DNA from 3 places in the Paenibacillus sp. FSL R7-0345 genome. Region 2 is predicted to be linked to each of the others. Evidence: riboswitches for the same ligand, from Rfam matches in the RefSeq annotation. Region 2 holds a riboswitch; each other region holds the start of a gene.
What was found. A riboswitch is a leader RNA that binds a small molecule or an ion and turns the genes downstream of it on or off. The one in region 2 is predicted to bind cyclic di-GMP.
Positions count from the first base shown of each region.

Region 1: it holds a riboswitch for cyclic di-GMP, as region 2 does, so the genes downstream of both, NST84_RS02930 (transglutaminase-like domain-containing protein) here and NST84_RS01790 (anti-repressor SinI family protein) in region 2, are expected to answer to the same signal.
Region 3: it holds a riboswitch for cyclic di-GMP, as region 2 does, so the genes downstream of both, NST84_RS00945 (EAL domain-containing protein) here and NST84_RS01790 (anti-repressor SinI family protein) in region 2, are expected to answer to the same signal.

Region 1 is NZ_CP152002.1:672,787-677,412, reverse strand. It holds rRNA gene NST84_RS02935 (16S ribosomal RNA) at 1-568, opposite strand, end outside; gene NST84_RS02930 (transglutaminase-like domain-containing protein) at 989-1,798, opposite strand; cyclic di-GMP riboswitch class I at 1,812-1,892, opposite strand; cyclic di-GMP riboswitch class I at 1,965-2,045, opposite strand; gene NST84_RS02925 (class D sortase) at 2,168-2,818, opposite strand; gene NST84_RS02920 (GtrA family protein) at 2,871-3,272, opposite strand; gene NST84_RS02915 (glycosyltransferase family 2 protein) at 3,262-4,239, opposite strand; gene NST84_RS02910 (glycosyltransferase family 39 protein) at 4,407-4,626, opposite strand, start outside.
Region 2 is NZ_CP152002.1:413,687-418,312, forward strand. It holds gene NST84_RS01785 (2-oxoglutarate dehydrogenase E1 component) at 1-1,849, opposite strand, end outside; cyclic di-GMP riboswitch class I at 2,312-2,397, shown strand; gene NST84_RS01790 (anti-repressor SinI family protein) at 2,425-2,577, shown strand; gene NST84_RS01795 (helix-turn-helix domain-containing protein) at 2,671-3,012, opposite strand; gene NST84_RS01800 (TasA family protein) at 3,163-3,771, opposite strand; gene NST84_RS01805 (signal peptidase I) at 3,862-4,449, opposite strand; gene NST84_RS01810 (hypothetical protein) at 4,451-4,626, opposite strand, start outside.
Region 3 is NZ_CP152002.1:187,984-192,609, reverse strand. It holds gene NST84_RS00945 (EAL domain-containing protein) at 1-1,884, opposite strand, end outside; cyclic di-GMP riboswitch class I at 1,956-2,051, opposite strand; gene NST84_RS00940 (Rpn family recombination-promoting nuclease/putative transposase) at 2,612-3,427, opposite strand; RNA gene ssrA (transfer-messenger RNA) at 3,544-3,908, opposite strand; gene smpB (SsrA-binding protein SmpB) at 4,107-4,586, opposite strand.

The sequences.
Region 1 (4,626 bases), 260 kb from region 2:
CAATAATTCCGGACAACGCTTGCCCCCTACGTATTACCGCGGCTGCTGGCACGTAGTTAGCCGGGGCTTTCTTCTCAGGTACCGTCACTCCGGTAGCAGTTACTCTACCGGACGTTCTTCCCTGGCAACAGAGCTTTACGATCCGAAAACCTTCATCACTCACGCGGCGTTGCTCCGTCAGGCTTTCGCCCATTGCGGAAGATTCCCTACTGCTGCCTCCCGTAGGAGTCTGGGCCGTGTCTCAGTCCCAGTGTGGCCGTTCACCCTCTCAGGTCGGCTACGCATCGTCGCCTTGGTGAGCCGTTACCCCACCAACTAGCTAATGCGCCGCAGGCCCATCCCTTACCAGCAGATTGCTCCGCCTTTCATTCTCTCCTCATGCGAAAAGAGAAATTATCCGGTATTAGCTACCGTTTCCGGTAGTTATCCCAGACTAAGGGGCAGGTTGCCTACGTGTTACTCACCCGTCCGCCGCTAAGCTTACCCCGAAGGATAAGCTCCGCTCGACTTGCATGTATTAGGCACGCCGCCAGCGTTCGTCCTGAGCCAGGATCAAACTCTCCAATAAGGTTTTTCCGAGTAGTTACCACACCCGAATTACTCCGAGGAAATAACCATCCGAAAACTATCGAAAAGAGCGATTGCTCATTTTGAAACATCTGACGAGAATTTACATTCTCTACTTTGGATCTCACCGAAGTGATTTCCGATACTCACTCGTTGTTCAGTTTTCAAAGATCAAGCTCGTCGTTGACTCCTACGCTCTCGTCGTCAGCAACTCTTATAATATATCACGTTTGTTTCAGAAACGCAAGCTTTTTTTGAAATGTCTTTTTCAGTCAATTTCAGCTAAACCTTGACGCGCTGTAACAACGTTCACTTATAATACCCCACATTACCGACAAAAAGCAACCCCTTAATCAAAAAAAAGACAAACCGCTTAAATAAATAAGCAGTCCGTCTTCTTACCACTATATTTTCTTCGTTCTTAGTAGAATTTAGCAGCGCTATATTTGCTTGCTACTTTAGTAAGGCCAACATCTTTATTGTTCTTAGCCAGACCTGCATCAACAGTAGTATCGATTGTTACCCATTTGCCGTTCAGCAGAACTTCGTTCCAGGCGTGGTATGTCGAAACATAGCTGGTGTTACCCATTACCAATTTAGTAGGGATGCCTTCACTGCGAAGCATAGTGGCGAACAGGGAAGCATAGTCATAGCAAATGCCCTTTTTGGAGAGCAATGTATTGTCGTTATTAGGAATATAGTCCTGCGTTACTGTTGTAGCCAGTGTGTTGTCATATTTAACATTTGCTACGATGTAGTTATAAATCGCTTTTACTTTAGCTTCGTCTGTAGTCAGACCTTGTGTAAGCTGTTTAGCTTTCAGTACGGCTTTATCGGAAGAGGTCCATTTAACGTTCTGTACGGAGCTCAAGTATACAGCGTTAGCATTGCTAAGGTTAAGCTCAACATCTTCGGAAGTTACTACTTTGTATTTGTTGCCGGTTGTGTTCTCAAGAACAGATACTTTATAAGTGCCGTTGCCTTGTTGCAGCGGGAAGGATTCTGTCGACTGGGAAGCATACAGGTTGTAAGTGTAGCTGTTACCGCCCTTGGTGATCATAACTTTGATGCGTTTGTCAGCAGGTACATCATAGGATACTGCAACAACGCCCTGATCGAGCTTGGAAGTATTCAACCAGCTTGAGTCTGCAGTAGCAGCTGAAGCAGTGCTTGTCTGAACGGAAGTGACAACTACGAATAATGTTAACAGCATGAAGTAAAATTTTTTCATGGATAAAACTCCTTTCGGTAGCTGGCTGCCATCCTTACGGGAAGGCCCTCTAGCTTTGCGTCCCTACCTTTCGATAGGTTTGCCGTTATCGTGTGCAGCTTTATCTCTCTCAATCTACCAAAAATGCTAGATTTTGGATCGTATAGCCAACAAAAAAAGCCCTTCATTCGGTAGCTGGCTGCCATCCTTACGGGAAGGCCCTTTAGCTTTGCGTCCCTACCTTTCGATAGGTTTGCCGTTATCGTGCGTGCTTTTATAGTTATATACTACCATATATTCGCCTAGATACAAGACCTAATTTACTAGAATTTCAGCATATTTCAATAAATTTTTTAATATTTCGCGCTGAATCCCTTTTTCTCTTTGATTCTAAGATAGCTTTGCATGAATAATCAGCCGGTGAGTCGGATTAACAAGCGGATCGCAGGTAATTAAAGTGAGGATTTTGTCCTTATCATTGCCGTTCAGCACCGACACGTCCGTCGGTTCTACAATAGAGATATCATAAACTTCGTACTGATACTCCTCTGCGCTTGTCTTAATCTTGATTGTATCTCCAATCTTCACTTCATCCAGCCTGTTAAAAAGCCGGCCGGCCGTTCTGGATCTGTGCGCTGCTATAGCTGCATTCCCCACCTCACCCAGCGGAGCTGTCTCCTTCATATGGGCGGCAGCATGCTTCATATTCGCTTTTGTCGCACCTTCAAGTACAGGCAGCTTCAGATCGATCCGGTCAATCGTGATGATCCCGGTGATTTTGCCGCCAACTGCGATCTCTTCAGCCGGCTCAGCCGCTGGCTGGACCTCTTCCTCCTGTTCCGACTCCTCGGCCAACAGCTGGGTCACCTCAGCATAGGGCTTTTGCAGATCCGGTTCAGCTGCCGGAGTAAGCTCACTGTAGGCTTGTTCTACTTCCTCCAGCAGTTTCGCCTGCTGCTTGTCGTTGTACCATTCATTCGCTTTCGGATACAGCATAATAAGGACGCCCGCCAATATAATTAGATAGGAAAACTTGCGCATGAACATCCCCCTTTACATTTTTGAACAGGTCAGCCCCAATCCCGGTGGTTGCCTAGAACACCCACAACCGGCTTCCGAAAAAGTTGATAAGCACCGTAACAAACGTAACCAGCACCTTGGCTATAAGCACCTGAACCCCGAAGCTGTCAGTCAGAAAATGCATCAGCAGTACTGAAATGCCGAGCACTGCCAGATTGAGGATGATAAACCTCACCAGCTGGAGCCGGTCGGAACCGTCCTTAGCTGCCGCCCGGTCACTGAAGGTCACCTTCTTGTTCCAAAAAAAACTGTTCGCTGTCCCCGCACTATAAGAAATAACCTGCGCCGGAGCATTCATCATCCCCAGCGAGTGCAGTAGTGTAAATACTGCAAAATCGATTAATGTATTAAGCAAACCTACGGCGTTGAATTTTAGGAACTGGATAAAGCCCGCATTCAGCTTTTTACCGCTCATAACGCTTGCCTTCCCGCTTGTCAGGATACTCCTCATCCCCGTACCCTTTGGTCTCCCGTACAATGTACAGCGGCCGGTCCTTGGATTCATCGTAGATCCGCCCGATATATTCACCGATTACCCCCAGCAGCATCAGCACGATGCCATTGAAGAGCAGATTGACGCCCACAATGGAAGTCCACCCGGGAACCGCCCACGTTGTGAACAGCTTTTGGAATAGGATGAAGAACAGATATAAAAAGCTTGAAAAGGCCAGGAAAAAGCCAATGTAGGATGCAATTTTGAGCGGCTTATGTGAAAAGGAGGTGATCCCGTCCAAGGCAAACCGGACCATTTTCTTCAGCGGATATTTCGTTTCACCGGCAAAACGCTCCTCCCGCACATACTCGACCATCGTCTGACGGAAGCCTACCCAGCTTACAAGTCCCCGGACATACCGGTTCTTCTCCTTAAGCCCTCTCAGAACATCACAGACCTTGCGGTCAATCAGCCGGAAATCGCCGGTATCAGTAGGAATCTCAACGCTTGTCATACTGCTCAGCAGACGGTAAAAGAGCTTGGCGGTCACCTTTTTGAACAGTGTCTCCCCGTGGCGCTTAAGCCGCTTGGCATAGACTACTTCATAGCCTTCCTTCCATTTTGCGATCATCTGCAGAATAACCTCAGGCGGGTCCTGAAGATCGGCATCGATAACCACCACCGCCTGCCCTTCAGCATAGTCCATCCCGGCGGTAATTGCGATCTGATGTCCGAAATTGCGCGAGAAGTCAATCAGCTTAACATGCTCGTCACGGCTGCTGATCCCGCGCATAATCTCAGCCGTACGGTCACGGCTGCCATCATTAACGAAGACCAGCTCGTAGGAATCACCGCATTCGTCCATAACCTTTTTCAGACGCTCATACGTATGCTGAATGACCTCCTCCTCATTGTACATCGGGACAACTACACTGTATCTGGCTTTCACCCTGTTTCCTCCTAAAAGTTTTGTAAGCATGGGCTTCCTTGTATTACTTCGTACAAAACTCGCCTCGAAAGCATACGCTTAGTTTTATGGAGCTTTACTTCATTGAACTGCTTCGCAATAAAACTCGCTTCAGAAGCATGTGCTTAGTTTACTTAGCCCGCCGGCCCCTAGAACACCCAGGAAGGGAACCAGCGCAGCACTACATTTACATAATCGGCACTAACCTGCATTCCCGAAAGAACCGGATAGAACATAATGAAGAGTACGGCCGCTGCGGCCACATAAGCATAACGGATTTTGGAAGCTCCGGGGAACTTGCTGTCCAGCAGCTTCATTATATAGACAATCGCCAGGATCATAAACGGCACCATTGCAAAATAGTGATAC
Region 2 (4,626 bases):
GGATCGGCGTGCCGTCCTTCAGAATCGACGCGAAGGCCAGCGTTTCGGCCAGGGCCCAGTCGACCCGTTCCCCGTCTTCCAGCGCATCCTTACGGCGCTGAAGAATCCGTTCCAGCTTAGGGTATACCTTGAACCCGGCAGGTGCAGTCAGCAGATCCTGATTGATCTCTTTCAGCGTGCTGAGCGGAACCGCTGTCGGGCGCTGAGCCTTGGATTCAGCCTCAAGCACAACCGATGTTCTGGCCCCGCCATTTTTATGCTTGGCTTCCTTCATGGATTCAAAGGCCGCCTGCAGCACACCTTCTGATTCAGTGCTCATGCGCTGTACTTCTTCCGCTGTAAGGATCTTCTCGTCCTGCAGCCGCTGGGCATACAGCCTGTATACCGTCGGATGGTTGCGGACTTTGCCGTAAACAACCGGCTGGGTTGTCTCCGGATCATCCATTTCATTATGGCCGTGACGGCGGTAGCCGATCAGATCTATGACAAAATCCTTCTTGAACAAATTGCGGTAAGCACTCGCCAGCCGGACAGCCGAAATGCAGGCCTCCGGATCATCGGCATTCACATGCACAATCGGGATTTCATAGCCTTTGGCCAGGTCGCTGGCATAATGGGTGGATCTGGAATCTTCGCTTTCTGTGGTGAAGCCAATGCGGTTATTGACGATAATATGCACGGTTCCGCCATTCTGATAACCCTTTAATTTGCCGATATTGAGTGTTTCCGCAACAATGCCCTCGCCGGGAAAAGCAGCGTCGCCGTGCATCAGCACAGCCATAGCCTTGCTGGTATCCAGCTTCGGCAGGCCCGGTGTGCTCCGGTCCTCCTGCGCAGCCCGGGTAAAGCCCTCGACGACCGGATTAACAAACTCCAGGTGACTCGGGTTGTTGGCCAGTGTAATGCGTGTGCGTACCGTTTCTCCCTGCCGTACAGCGCGGTCAGCACCGAGATGGTATTTGACATCCCCGGTCCAGCCGTAGTTGATGCCCATCGAGCCCTCGGAAGGGAACAGCTCTTTATTCGGAGAATGATGGAACTCTGAGAAAATAATATCATAAGGCTTGCCCAGAATGTGAGCCAGTACATTAAGCCGTCCGCGGTGCGCCATCCCCATGAGAATATGCTCCGCACCGTCATGTGCGGCAGCGCGGACGATTTCATCCAGCATCGGTACCAGGGCATCGTTGCCTTCGAGGCTGAAACGCTTCTGGCCGACAAAGGTTTTGTGCAGGAAGGTCTCGAACTGTTCTACCTGGATCAGCCGTTGCAGCAGCTCTTTGCGCTCATTGTTGTTCAGCGGCGCGGGGGAGCTCAGCGATTCTGCCTGGCTGTTAAGCCAGCGCAGCTCCTTCTCGTCATGCACATGCCCGAACTCATAGGCAGTTGTCTGGGTGTAAGCCTGAAGCATCCGCTGAACAGCGTCCCAGGCGGTTTTGACATCACTCGGTGCATTCTCCCAGATCAGCGAAGCTGGCATAGCCATAAGATCCTCGCGGGTGAGATCATAGGTCCGGAAATCAAGCCATTGGGCCATCGGGTTCTCCCCGCGGTCAAGCGGATCGATATTGGCGGCACGGTGGCCGTGTATACGAATGTTGGCGATCAGCTTGGAGGCTCTTACTGCCTTTTTCAGCCACTCGGCATCTCCGGTTACAGCAGGCAGCGGGGCCTGTTCCGGTAACGGTGCCATCGGGGGAGGGCCGGATGCAGCAAAAAGATCGCGGTAATTAGGTTCCACTGAAGAAGGATCATTGATAAACTGTTCATACTTGTCTTGGATATAGCCCAGATTCGGTCCGTGATAATTGTTCCAAACGGATTCATTATAGGGTCCTTTGGCTGCCATGAATACATCCTCCTAACGGATGAACCCCACATGCGCCAGAAAAAGCACCAGCAGCTGGCAGGGCTGATATGATTGCGGTTTCATTTCTCCTCTATTGTGCTACTTTAACGTCTGCTAATCAATTCATACTTTGTGCTATTCCGTTCGCAAAATGGTATGATTCAGACCATAATTCATCCAGAACCACTATAAATCCCGAACGCTGATTGGTTCTCTGAAAAGTGGGTAAATAAGTCTATGTTTCCTTCTGGGAAAATAGGTTGAATAGCAAGCTATATTTAGGTCATAGCTCACAGTTTTCATATAGTTTAATCAAAATACTACAAAATGAATCGTTTGTTCTGAAAATATTCCTATAAAATATTTCCAACAATCGACACACTTTTTGTGCAGGGTACTATATAATGTTATTGCAGATAGCGTTTTCATACATTTATAAGCCAGATCCTTTCATGTAAAGGGTCCAGTAAAGGGTAAACCTGGACGAAAGACAGGGGCACAAAGTCTCGGATCTAAAGTAGAAATACTATGATGGCCGGACTGCCTGGGGACGCACAATCTTAGGAGGAGATTTCTTGGATAAGTCCAACCAGGGGAATGTCGGAGAATTGCAGACGGGTGATCTGGATCTGGAATGGGTGTACTTAATGATGGCAGCCAGAAAGGCCGGTCTCAAGGTGGAGGAAATCCGCCAGTTTCTGAGTGAAAGAGCTTTGCAGGCGATGTAAGCAGCGGAACATCCGGATGGTACATACAAAAAAAGGCACAGCGAAGGAGGCTGTGTCCTTTTTGTATGTCCGGGAGGGGGAACCTGCAGCAAATTAGTCCTTCTGCTCAAGCCGCCACTTCTGATAGTCCAGAAACTCCTTGAATTCCCGCTTGCTTATGCCTGAAGCCATAGCTTCCTGTACGAGACGGAACCATTCCCCATCAAGTGAAGCTTCCTGCACTTCTGCCGGTTCACCGTACAGCAGAACATGAATGGATACCTGGAGCGCATCAGCCATCTTCTCAATGAATTGGATGGAGGGGTTGGATTGAATATTTCTTTCCACATTGCTAAGGTATGATTTCGCCACGTCAGCCTTATCCGCAAGCTCGGATAAAGACAGACCCTTCTCCAAGCGGAGCTGATGAATGCGACTTCCTAAATGTTCCGGCACAGTTAAACGTCCCTCCGCACTTTTTGTTAACAGTATAGCAAATTTTCGCAAAACGGACAAAAATCACGCAAAAATAAGAAAAGCAGCATATTCTGACCCGCTGGTGCGGAATCAGGATGTGCTGCTTTTTTGGATACAATCTGCTATAGCTTAGTAGTTAACGGCTTTTGTCTGCTTGGCTTCGAAGTTCCAGGTCAGCTCCAGGCTGTCACCTTGGAAATAGTTCTGGTCCTGATTGTTGTCAACAAAGACAAAGCGGACTTCAAAGCTGTCGTCGGTACCGGCTTTGATACCTTCGGCTTCTCCGAACAGGAGGTTGAACAGGCTCTTGTCCTGAAGATCCGGATGGAGGTTTTTCAGTTCATCCAGTGTTTTTTCGTAGACGACAGTCTGCCCGACATTCGGAAGCCCTTTATCAAGATTGGTCAGGAATTGAACTTTGATAAATTTGGCCAGGTCATTATTGCCGTTATTTCCGCCTACATCCACAATTCTGGTGCTTGTATTCAGGAGGATGGAGCCGATATTGAGTGTACCGCTATTTTTCAGCTTGAATTTTTTGGTGATGGAGTCGCCCGGCTTCAGGTTGCTGATTGTAACTCCGACACTAGGATCGGTAGTCAGATCGAGAGTACCAGCTGCGAAAGTCTGCTGATGCTGGGCAGTATCGCTGAAGTAAGCGAACGTACCTCCGCCGATTAAAGACAAACCAAGAGCTGCTGATGCTACGCCAAGACCCAGTGTTTTTTTGATACCCATCATAAATTCCTCCTCGGATTGTATAAAATTTTTGGCCAAAATGTATATTGTATCTTCCGGTTCGTAACCGGAAGCGGACAATCAGACTTGTTACTGCGGTGAATCACTGACAGGGGGGGCAGGAGGAAGTGCGGCGTTCTTTTTTTCGAGTGCCATAAGCGCTTTCCAGGAGCTGTACAAGGCATAAGACAGAAGCAGCAGGCCCGGTACAATCATCAGCAGCACACTGCCGGCTTTGGAGACGGCAAAGTTCATCGCGTATCCGATATAGGGAACGGTGATGCCGGTGTATTCAGCGATGACGTTGGCGGATTGAACAGGTGCTGTATCCGCAGCGTCATTGTTATCCCCTTTTGTCCGGTATATGGCCTCACCGGTGGTACCATTGACAGTGGCCTCTACAATGCGGTGGGTAATCAGAATATTGTCTTCACTCATAAAAGTGATTACATCGCCTGCTTTGAAACGGTTCATATCACCGCCGGGCTTCAGGGCAACGATTGATCCGGTCTGAATATCCGGCTCCATCGAGCCTGAGAGCACTGTTTTAATCTCGTATCCGAAGAAGGCTGGCTCGCCGCCCGAAGCTTTGGACAGGACTACGGCAGCTACGAGTACGATAAATATCATCAGTACAAGGGTAGACAGAAGACTGCTGATTACTTTTTTGAACTTCATATTATTCTCCACCTTTAATATTTTGGGCTTCCGGAGGCTCTGTTGCGGCCGGGTCAGCTGAAGCCGGGTGTTCGGCAGGCGGTGCTTCCGGGCTTAAGGCTTCGGGCTCCGATTTTACCGGAGATGCCGGAGATGCTGTGTCAGGTTCCGAAGCTTCTGGTGTGCTCACCGGCTGCA
Region 3 (4,626 bases), 230 kb from region 2:
TTCGCGGGTCATGTTGGGAAGTAAGGCGATGAATTCATCTCCACCCATTCTTGAGAGGATCGCATCCTGACCAAGACATTCTTGAACCCTCACAACTACCAGCTTTAATAACTGATCGCCACTTGTATGACCGAACGTATCATTTACCATCTTAAATCGATCTAGATCGATGAATAGAACTGCGGCTGTGTGACCATAGTCGCCGGCTTCCTCCAAGTAAGCTTGTAATCGTTGATTAAAGTAGACTCTATTGGGTAAACCGGTCAAGCTGTCGTAATAGGCGAGGAGTTGAATCTCAGCAAACATGCTTTGAAGTCTCGCGGCCGTATCCCTGCTGTTAGATATAAGCGTATTAATTTCTTGTATAAAGCTTCCTTTCCAGTTCACGATCTGGTTCTTGGCTATTTTCTCAGGTAAATTGGTGGTTGTGTAGGTCAAAAGCTTAATCGGTCGAACAATGATTCCACTGATTACATTAGAAATAAAAATAAATATCAATCCACAGGCCAATAAAATACTGAATATTTTTATGTAGTAGCTATATAAGCGGTCGCGATAGGGGGCAATCGGTGTCTCGACAATAATACTCCAATCACCCATTTGCGGAATTGTCATGATCTTGAAATAGGAGGATTCTCCCCATCTTCTCATTGGATTTCTGACAGCATCCGGGAACCAATAATACAAACCATCAATTATTTCACTTACTTCGCCCCCTTCTGCCCAGTTATACAGGTTCATAACGGCTAGTTCATCACGAGTACTCGCAATAACCTTGTCATGCCTATCTACGATTGTGATATTCATTAGTCTATTATTCGCCAGCTTTTTTAACTCTGTTGTAACATAGTTAAGATTTAGAGCGCCTACGGCCACCCCTGTAAATTCGCCGCTAATCATAATAGGGGAGCCTACAACCACAATGGGCTCGTTAACGCCGCCTCTTCCAAGAAACACATCGGAAACAACGGATTGGTGTTTTTCTTTCATATATTCAAAGTAAGGCCGATCCGAGAAGCTTAAGCCAATCGTTGACTCTCCTTTGTCATTCAGTAATGGAGAGAACAGCTTTGTAACTCCGTTACGATCAGCAATGTATGATGTAATAAAATCGGGATATGACGCCAGTAGATAAGCCACATGGCGCTGCAAGGAATCCATCTTTTCCATCCTATTCTCAGCCGCCGCCATCGATAAAGTATTCACTGCGGCAACATGAACTTTTCCCCACTCTGTGAGATCATCGCAGATGATAGCCGAATCTCGTTCAGTCTCTGACTTTATTTTTTCATTCATGTTGTGATACTGTTCATGGCCGATCATCACCGTCACCAGAAGCAAAGTTATAAAGGTAAGTGTGACAAATATGTTGAAAAGCACATCATGAAGAGAGCTCGACATTTTGCGTTTTTGGAATGACGGCCATTTAATAAGAGGCAGATAAGTAAAGATTAAACTGGAAATTAATACATTTAAAATACCATTTACGGCATCCTTAAGCACAACCAGCAGGGAAGCGGTAAAATTCATATCCAGGGCATAACGATAGAATACCCATATGAGGGGCATCCCTAAAATCATCCAATATAGGCTATCAATAAGAACAATCCTTTTCCCTCTGTAGAAGACGCCGACAAATAAAGTTTCCAGCACAAAAACAAACATAGCGTAAGGATGATTCCAAAGAAACAACGTGTAACCATTTACAATAGCCGATGCCACTAGAGCCCATTTAAGACCATATATCCGCAATATCAAAAAGGTGAATATACTGCCGAAGATAAAATTGACCCCCAGCAATAGGGATAGGTTGAGCATATTACCTAGTAGTCCAAAAACAATCAGAGCTATGATAAATACAATCGACTTATTAGATTTACTCACTGTTCCCCCACCTTATGAATCAGGCCCATTGCAACAAAAAACCTCTCCCGAAAAGGAGAGGTTTCCTTGCCTTCGGTAACTGGCTGGCATAACATATCTGAATTGGAAATGTGATAGCCCCTGTAGTTTTGCGACCCCGTTTTTCAACGAGTGTGCCCTATTATTATTGAGATTATCTGAAAGACAATACATTATTCGACATTAATCTACAAGCTGACACTAATTATAGTTTATACTACTGGGTGTTACAACCATTTTCTGCATTTCTGAATGGCACCGTTCATATCAACTTATAGCAGGTAGGAGTGCTCAGACTGCAACGATCTCTTCATTGGTCAACATCGAAGGGCGGATGATGGGTATGGAAGGCGAAAACACACGCCGAAGGGGGAGCATATTTATTACGGGTTACGTGGAGGCCAAAGCCACCGGTCTCCGTATAGCCTCAGTGAAACTCATTGTATCTGTTAACAGCATGTCCCGGAAACCGCGTCATTATAGGATTTTTAACCGCCACGTATAATCCAAAACAGCCGCAAAAACGAAAAAGACACCTTTAAAGGTGTCTTTCACTTTACTCCATATGGAGCCGAGGGGAGTCGAACCCCTGTCCGAAGATAACGGCACATAAGTTTCTACGAGTGTAGTCACGGATTTGATGTCACCCTAGAAGCTCCCCATCTGAATTGACTTGGCAAAGAAGTATAAGGTGAGGCATAATTAGTAATTACTTTCTCAAAGCATTGATCTCTTGCTCTGTTAATCCAGTCGCCTTAGCAATCGTTGTTATGTCCAGATTCATGGCAAGCATATTTTTAGCCACTTTTTTTATACCTGCTAGTTCTGCACTTCCCAGCATAGAAGCCTCATCATGCAAATACTTCTGTCTGGCCTCATACAATCGTCTAGCCTCTGAATCCTGACTCAAATATTGCAAGGTGTCCATTGCCTTCTCCAATCCTGGCTCATTCATCTTCAGCACCTCCCATTGTGATGTATCGGCACCTTTCAGAAACAACAGCCAATTGATCAATCCGCCTTCAGACGGAACTCTATGTTCATCCAGCTTCGGCAACTCCAAGAAATGAACCTCGATGTCATCAATCAAGGATATCCCTGTTCGGTCTTCCCGCAAATGAAATACGTTATGATATTGTTCATTCTTTAATAACGTATAGTTTAAAATGTTGATCGTTACGCATTTCTTCAACTCTGGATACTTGTCTCCCTCACTCAGTTGACTCGCATACCGTTTGCTCCAATAAAAAAGCGTTCGTTTCTCTATATCATACTTATTGAAAAGCTGCATCTCTATATCAATCAGTTTGCCTTCAGAGGTCTTGGCGTAAACATCTAAGATGGACTGTTTGTCGTGGGGATCGTCTTTATCCGTATAAGGATTCATCAGGATGATCTCGGTCAGCGGCGGCTCGCCAGCTTCTGTGAAAATACGGTTAAGGAACGCCAGCAGCACATCCTTATTGTTCTCGCTGCCAAATATCCGTTTGAACACAAAGTCAACACGTGGGTCCAGTAAATCCATCGGCATCAGCTCCATTCTTTAATATTTATTATAACATTTTTCATTTTGAATGGGCTTCGAGGGAGAATACCTAAAACGAAAAAAGACACCCCTAAAGGTGTCTTTCTAAATACTCCATATGGAGCCGAGGGGAGTCGAACCCCTGTCCGAAGATAACGGCACATAAGTTTCTACGAGTGTAGTCACGGATTTGATGTCACCCTAGAAGCCCCCCGTAACCGGGTCCTCTTCGGGTCAGCCTGATTATCTTCTTCTGCTGACCCCAGGCGGAGACCAGACAGCGTATCCCACTACTTGTTAGCCCCTATCCCTGTCACATGGGCGATGCAGGGTAGAAGCACGCACACAGGTTATTAAGCTGCGAAAGCGTAGTTGTTTTGTTGTTTGCCGTTTAATAGGCTTTAGCGTTGATAAAGCGGACGCGTCCCCACTACTCGCTGCTCATGCTCGAACTACCCCCGTCGAATCCAAGAACGGCCCCTCATTAAAAAGGGCGCTTCGGATCAAGCGGATCTTCTAAGCAAGAGAGATCCAATCTGCAGCCTCAAACCTGAGGACTGCCACGAAGCAAAAATCTTACTTACACAGTATAGCACATTTATCAACACTTTAACACGTGGGTTAAAGGAATTGAAGGAGCAATCTGGAATTCTGTCTTCCGGTAACACCCGTCACCAGTTTATCTGGCAACTTTCTGCTTCTCACGCAGTGCACGCTGGATATCACGCTGAGCATCCTTCTTAGCGGCAGTGTCGCGTTTGTCGTATTGCTTCTTACCTTTACCGAGGCCGATCAGCAGCTTGGCATAACCGTTGCGCACATAGATCTTCAGCGGCACTATCGAGTAGCCGTCCTGCTTGGATAAGCCCAGCAGCTTATGGATCTGCACCTTATGCATCAGCAGCTTGCGCGTACGCGTCGGATCATCGGGATTGGAACGGTTACCCTGCTCAAACGGGCTGATGTGCATGTTGTGGATATGAATCTCACCGTTACGGATGGTAGCGAACGCATCACCAATGTTAGCGCGGCCATTACGCAGCGACTTGATCTCTGTACCGGTCAGCACCATACCCGCTTCAAAAGTGTCCTCAATAAAGTAATCATGGGAAGCTTTTTTGTTCTGGGCGAGCACTTTCCCGTCTGCTTTTTTACCCATGAAAGTCACTCCTTGAATCGTATTCCCCGTCAAAACGGAG